DNA from 3 places in the Candidatus Symbiopectobacterium sp. genome. Region 1 is predicted to be linked to each of the others. Evidence: predicted binding sites of a transcription regulator. Region 1 holds the regulator's gene; each other region holds the start of a gene.
The links. Region 1 encodes CRP, which controls carbon source genes, mostly activating them, when cyclic AMP is high. Its sites were predicted from a motif close to ATGTGANNNNNNTCACAT; they were not measured.
Positions count from the first base shown of each region.

Region 2: msrB (peptide-methionine (R)-S-oxide reductase MsrB) is a predicted target of CRP. The motif match lies at 1,202-1,219, and genes of this name have one in related genera.
Region 3: focA (formate transporter FocA) is a predicted target of CRP. The motif match lies at 1,152-1,169, and genes of this name have one in related genera.

Region 1 is NZ_JAHWCO010000358.1:2,076-4,349, reverse strand. Features, by position in the region: partial or broken gene QZ506_RS10555 (phosphoribulokinase) at 1-105, shown strand, start outside; gene QZ506_RS10550 (OsmC family protein) at 56-460, opposite strand; gene crp (cAMP-activated global transcriptional regulator CRP) at 777-1,409, shown strand; gene QZ506_RS10540 (aspartate aminotransferase family protein) at 1,476-2,274, opposite strand, start outside.
Region 2 is NZ_JAHWCO010000466.1:3,896-6,169, forward strand. Features, by position in the region: gene pncA (bifunctional nicotinamidase/pyrazinamidase) at 1-276, shown strand, start outside; gene QZ506_RS13725 (DUF1315 family protein) at 308-589, opposite strand; gene msrB (peptide-methionine (R)-S-oxide reductase MsrB) at 672-1,091, opposite strand; gene gapA (glyceraldehyde-3-phosphate dehydrogenase) at 1,427-2,274, shown strand, end outside.
Region 3 is NZ_JAHWCO010000020.1:3,457-5,730, forward strand. Features, by position in the region: gene pflB (formate C-acetyltransferase) at 1-181, opposite strand, end outside; gene focA (formate transporter FocA) at 236-1,093, opposite strand; partial or broken gene ycaO (30S ribosomal protein S12 methylthiotransferase accessory factor YcaO) at 1,569-2,274, opposite strand, start outside.

The sequences.
Region 1 (2,274 bases):
ACACATCAATACGCTGGTGGTGCCGGGGGGAAAATGGGACTCGCCATGGAACTGATCATGGCACCTTTGGTAAAACGGCTGGCAGAAGGGCGTAGCGCGTGCTGAGATAAAACACACAGCCCGCCAGAAAACTATGCGACAGCGATACCGCCCGTTCAACCACTTTATCCGTCAACCCCACGCCCGTGACGACAAAATGCAGGTTGATATGGGTAAACAGACGCGGCACTTCTTCACGACGCGTGGAGGATAATTTGACCTCACACCCGGTAATCGTATTGCGACCCTTTTGCAAAATGGACACCACATCAATGGCGCTACAGCCTCCTGCCGCCATCAACACCATCTCCATATGACTGGGAGCTTTATCACCAGCATTGCCATCCATTAGGATCTGATGCCAGGATGACGACTCACCGAGAAAGGTCAGATCTTCGACCCATTTTACGCGCGCTTGCATCCACAATTCCTCAAATTTATTTGAAAATTACTCACTGTTATATATAAAAACCGCCGATAACTAGAGCTTAATCATGCTGAAGCGAGACAACACGAGACAGGCTCGTCAAGCTGTGTTACAAACAGGAATAGAATCCGTTCCTTCAGTTTTATACTGACGGTAAGAACGTGTCGTGACGTCGCCATACAGAGGCCAGTATATTCCCTGACGTCAGTCCGCCAACACGGAATTTTTACTACTAGCACGTTAATACGCCGTACAGGGAACTCTGAACCCTGTAATTTGCGCAGTGAATTACAACAGAGGATAACAGCGAATGGTTCTCGGCAAACCGCAGACAGACCCGACTCTTGAATGGTTCCTTTCTCATTGTCATATTCACAAGTATCCATCAAAGAGCACTCTGATTCACCAAGGTGAAAAGGCAGAAACGCTTTACTACATCGTGAAAGGCTCAGTGGCTGTGCTGATCAAGGATGAAGAAGGCAAGGAAATGATCCTCTCCTACCTCAACCAGGGGGATTTTATAGGGGAACTGGGCCTGTTCGAAGAGGGCCAGGAACGCAGTGCATGGGTACGGGCAAAAACTGCCTGTGAAGTCGCTGAAATATCCTATAAAAAATTCCGTCAGTTGATCCAGGTCAACCCGGATATTCTGATGCGTCTTTCCTCACAGATGGCGCGTCGCCTCCAGGTGACGTCTCAGAAAGTGGGCAACCTGGCCTTCCTGGATGTCACGGGCCGCATTGCGCAGACGCTGTTGAACCTGGCGAAGCAACCCGATGCCATGACGCACCCAGATGGGATGCAAATCAAGATCACGCGTCAGGAAATTGGTCAGATTGTTGGCTGTTCTCGCGAAACGGTAGGCCGTATTCTGAAAATGCTGGAAGATCAGAATCTGATCTCGGCACACGGCAAAACCATCGTGGTGTACGGCACACGCTGATATCACCAGCGCCGTTTAGACAAAAGCACGTTGCGCACCGCGCAGTGTGCTTTTTGACCCGGCGAGCTACGCCGCTTTTACTACCGCTTCCACCGCCCGCGCGAACCGCGCCATGCCCTGCTCGATATCTTCCAGATCAATCACCAGCGACGGCACAAAACGCATCACGTTAGGTCCCGCGACCAGCACCATCACGCCTTGCTCTGCGGCAGCGGCAAGGAACTTGCCCGCCTGACCGTGCCATTTTGGCTTCAGTTCTGCACCAATCAGCAGGCCCATACCGCGAATCTGCTCAAAAATACCGTGCTCTTCATTAATTGCCTGAAGAATCGAAACGAAACGCTCGTGGCGCGCTTGTACACCGGAAAGCACCTGCGGAGTGTTGATGGTGTCCAATGCTGCTTCAGCCACCGCACAAGCCAGCGGATTACCGCCGTAAGTAGTGCCGTGTACACCGACGGTCATCACAGAGGCGACTTCTTCAGTGGTCAGCATGGCGCTGATGGGAAAACCGCCGCCCAACGCTTTCGCCGTAGTGAGAATATCCGGCGTCACGCCATAGTGCATGTAGGTAAACAACTTGCCAGAACGCCCCATGCCGCTTTGCACTTCATCAAACACCAGCAGAGCGTGATGCTGATCGCACAGCTCACGCACGCCTTTGAGGAATTCCGGCGTGGCCGGTGTAATTCCACCCTCGCCCTGAATCGGCTCCAGCACCACGGCGCAGGTGTGGTCATCCATCACCGCTTTTACTGCGGCCAGATCGTTGAACGGCACGTGCACGATATCGGCCGGTTTTGGTCCGAAGCCATCGGCGTATTTCGCCTGCCCACCTACAGAAACAGTGAACAACGTACGGCCG
Region 2 (2,274 bases), on a different contig from region 1:
GGCAAACGCGCCGCCACCGCACTGGATAACCTGTTACGCCAACGTGGCATCACGCGTTTGACCATCATGGGGCTGGCAACGGACTACTGCGTAAAATTTACCGTGCTAGATGCGTTGGAACTCGGGTATGACGTGTTGATCGTTGAAGAGGGCTGTCGCGGGGTGAATCTCCAACCAGATGATAGCGAAGCAGCGCTGGCCGACATGGTGGCTCACGGAGTACGCCGTATTAGCCTAGCCGACGTTATCGCGGCATTAGCACACCACCCCACATAACGCAGAGTCCCTGTGCATTCAGGGACCTCGGTTACTGACGTTCTCGCTGAATCAGGTTGTCTATGACAAACGCCTGCTTCAGCTCTTGCTTACTTTTCATCACCAACTCACCGTCGGTATTGATGGTCATGTGTTCCGCGTCAACGTTGTGGCGTGATTGCCATAACATCACAATTTTCAGGCAATTTTCTTTTTGCTCCAGCGTCAACGGTACGCCATCAGTCCATTTTCCCAGCTCCACTGCGGTTGCTAGGAGTTGGTAGATATCCGGCGTCAGCGCCGTCACAACTTCATCAAGCTGTTTGTCGAGCATCGTTATTGCCACCCTGTTATTGCTATTTTTCACAAAACCCAGTAATCCGAAACGCTTTAGCTACAGCTACTATCCTTAACCGTCAGCCATCCACTTTCTCACCGTCGGTGCCATCGATAAAGCTCAACGAGGCCGAGTTAACACAGTAACGCTCGCCGGTGGTTTGCGGACCATCGGGGAACACATGCCCCAAATGGGCATCGCATTTACCGCAGCGAATTTCGATACGGTGAATGTTATGCGAAAAATCTTCCAGATAACGGATTGCCCCCTTAGCCACGGGCCGATCAAAGCTGGGCCAGCCGCATCCAGAGTCATATTTGTTGTCGGAGTAAAACAGCGCGCTTTGGCAGCACAGGCAGTGATATACCCCAGTGCGTTTATTATGCAACAGTTTGCCTGAATAGGCAGGCTCAGTGCCGCGTTGCTGCGTCACGTACTGTTGCATCTCCGTCAACGTTCCCTTGCCTGCCGTTGCAGACGTTGAAGCTGGCTTATCCATGATTGTCTCGTCATCATTTTTGTTTGGCATGACCTAGTTTAACAAGAATTAACATCCTCATAACGTTTTTTCCGACTAAAATATGGAGTAACCGACCAAGGCTCCAGTAATTGCGATATCCATCACATTTGTTGGGCCTGCGTGCTTTATATTGGTGCAAACGCTCCCATTTAAGGGAAAGATGTTCCTAAGTTTCATTACTGCGCTTTTTCGTGCAACTGTTGCGCATCAGATTTGACTTGCAGCAACTATTGACACGATTCCGCTTGACGCTCAGCAAGGTTTTTGTAATTTTACAACCAACCTTTATTCACTAACCATAGCTGGTGGAATATATGACTATCAAAGTAGGTATCAACGGTTTTGGCCGCATCGGCCGCATTGTTTTCCGTGCTGCTCAGAAACGTTCTGACATTGATATCGTTGCAATCAACGACCTGTTGGACGCTGACTACATGGCTTATATGCTGAAATACGACTCAACTCACGGCCGTTTTGACGGCACCGTTGAAGTGAAAGACGGTCAGCTGATTGTTAACGGCAAAAAAATCCGCGTTACCGCAGAAAGAGATCCGGCTAACCTGAACTGGGACGAAGTTGGTGTTGACGTGGTTGCAGAAGCAACCGGTATCTTCCTGACTGACGAAACTGCACGTAAGCACATCACCGCTGGCGCGAAAAAAGTGGTTCTGACTGGCCCGTCCAAAGACAACACTCCGATGTTCGTTCGTGGTGCTAACTTTGAAAAATATGCCGGACAAGATATCGTTTCCAACGCATCTTGCACCACTAACTGCTTGGCACCGCTGGCAAAAGTAATCAACGACAACTTCGGCATTATCGAAGGTCTGATGACCACTGTTCACGCCACTACTGCTACCCAGAAAACCGTTGATGGCCCGTCTCATAAAGACTGGCGCGGCGGCCGCGGCGCATCCCAGAACATCATCCCGTCCTCTACGGGTGCAGCCAAGGCTGTAGGTAAAGTTCTGCCGGAACTGAACGGCAAACTGACCGGTATGGCGTTCCGCGTTCCGACCCCGAACGTTTCTGTGGTTGACCTGACTGTTCGTCTGGAAAAAGCAGCAACTTACGAAGAAATCAAGAAGGCTATCAAAGCCGCTTCTGAAGGCGAGTTGAAAGGCGTTCTGGGCTACGTTAAAGATGACGTGGTTTCCACCGA
Region 3 (2,274 bases), on a different contig from region 1:
CTTCCATAACAGCATCCCACAGCTTGGTGGTTGCCGGAGTAGCGCCAGCCAGGAAGGACTCGTCACCTTCATACGGTGAGTAGTTCTTCTGAATGAAGTCACGTACGTTGACGCCATTCTGCCATTCACCCGCGCTAAAACCTTCCCACGCGTTAGCCAATTTTTCATTCAGTTCGGTCATATTACACCTACCTTTGGTTTGGAATTCATAACCCGATTTGCAGTCGGCGACAGATTAATGTTTGTCGCCACCGCGCAAATAAATAACCCAATATGTTAACCCTACCAGAAAACCGCCGCCGACGATGTTGCCAAGCGTGACAGGAATCAGGTTGTCCACGATAAAGTTGTGGAGGGTAAGGTGCTCAAATTGTGACGGCGCTTTGCCAATGGCTTCCCAAAATTCGTGCGCCGCGAAATTCTTGATAACGATCCCCATGGGGATCATAAACATATTAGCAATACTGTGCTCAAAGCCGCTGGCAACGAACATGCCCACCGGTAGGATCATTGCGAACATTTTGTCTGTCAGCGTCCGGCCTGAGTAGCTCATCCATACCGCCAGACAAACCATCAGGTTAGCCAGCACCCCGAGGCAAAACGCTTCAACAAAAGTGTGTTCCACTTTGTGTTCTGCGGTTTGCAGGACACTAAAGCCCCATGCACCGTTGGCGACCATATGCTCACAGGCAAACCAGATCAGAGCGACAAAAAACAGTGCGCCGAACAGGTTGCCCACATAGACGTTACACCAGTTGCAGGCCAGCTGTTTCCAAGTGATACGGCCGCTTGCCTTGGCAATCACTGTTAATACCGTTGAGGTAAACAGGTCAGCGCCGCAGACAACCACCAGCATCAGGCCGAGTGAGAAGCAGATCCCACCAATCAGTTTAGCCATGCCGTAAGGCATAGACGCGGAATCGGTTGTGGCTGTGATGTAAAAAACGAAGGCGATAGAAATAAAAACACCAGCAGTAATCGCCAAAAAAAACGTAGTCAGGGGTTGTTTGGTAGCTTTATAGACACCAGCATCTTCAGCGACTTTCGCCATGGCTGCCGGTAGTAAAAGTGTAAAGGGGTTGTCAGCTTTCACACTAACGTTCTCCAAGATTTATCCGCGAGGGGATACTAACAAAGCAGTATAAAGCAAAATTTGACTTGGATCATATCGTGAAAATTTAGTGGGGTGAAAACCCTCTACGATCTGCACTAAATTCACGCTAACCAATTTAAATTAATAAAGAAAAAATATTTTAAAAATTATAAAAAGAGTTGAATATAGGGGGTGGAATAGCGTGAAAAAGAGTTAAGTGATATGCGTTTTTGTATCATTTCGGTGTTGTGAGTTGCTGCAAATTAATTAAAAATTCACCATTCAATAACAATAAGTACATTATTCTTCATTTTATGAGAAATGCCGAATTATTCGAACTACGCAGCGATAAGATATTGGATTATGACATCTGGCGTGTTGCTGGAAAATTGATCGAAAAAATAAGGTTGCCGCTTGAGGTCATAACAGTGTGAATGCTCCCCGGTGTTAACCGGGGAGGACGGGCGATACGGCATTAGCCCCAGAAACGACGCTTAGCCGCTTGCAGTTTCTCGTAAGCTGCCAGCAGCGATTGGTGTGCAGGCAATGTGGAGAAGGTGTCATCGACGTCAAACATCCCGTAGAAACATTGCTCACCGGCAATCGCTGCGCTCGCGGCGTCGACGGTGTCTCTGCCGTACATTTTCACAAACGCATCGTAATACTGTAATGGCTCACGCTCTTCGTCCAATGCCAGCGTCAACAGCGTCTGCAAACAGCGGTAGTAGTTGCTGCGCGATGTGCTGAAGACGGAGCCGTTGAAATCCTGCGTCCATTCCGCCTGTTCCAGATCGCCGCCTGCCAGCGCCAGCATCGCTTTTAATTCACCGATGCGCAGCGTGAGCCAGCCATTATCCTTGCCAGTTGCCAGCCCTAGCAATTCGCGCACGCGAGTGAAGTCATCAAAACCTTCATCATCCAACTGAGCGATCATATCGAGATACGCCTGCTTTTCCCACTGACTGCCGGGCAGAGAGAGGATGGTCTCGCGTAAATGCACACCCATATTGTTGTTTGCCAACAGCAGGTCGTCTGCCGGATAAATGTCGGACATCCCCGGTACGATAATGCGGCAAGCATACACTGACAGGTGCTCGTAATCGGCGATGTACACCTCTTTGTGTTCTTTGTGGAAAATTGCCATCAAGGTAGCAAATTCCTGCTCGTTGCTGCCTTTAAAG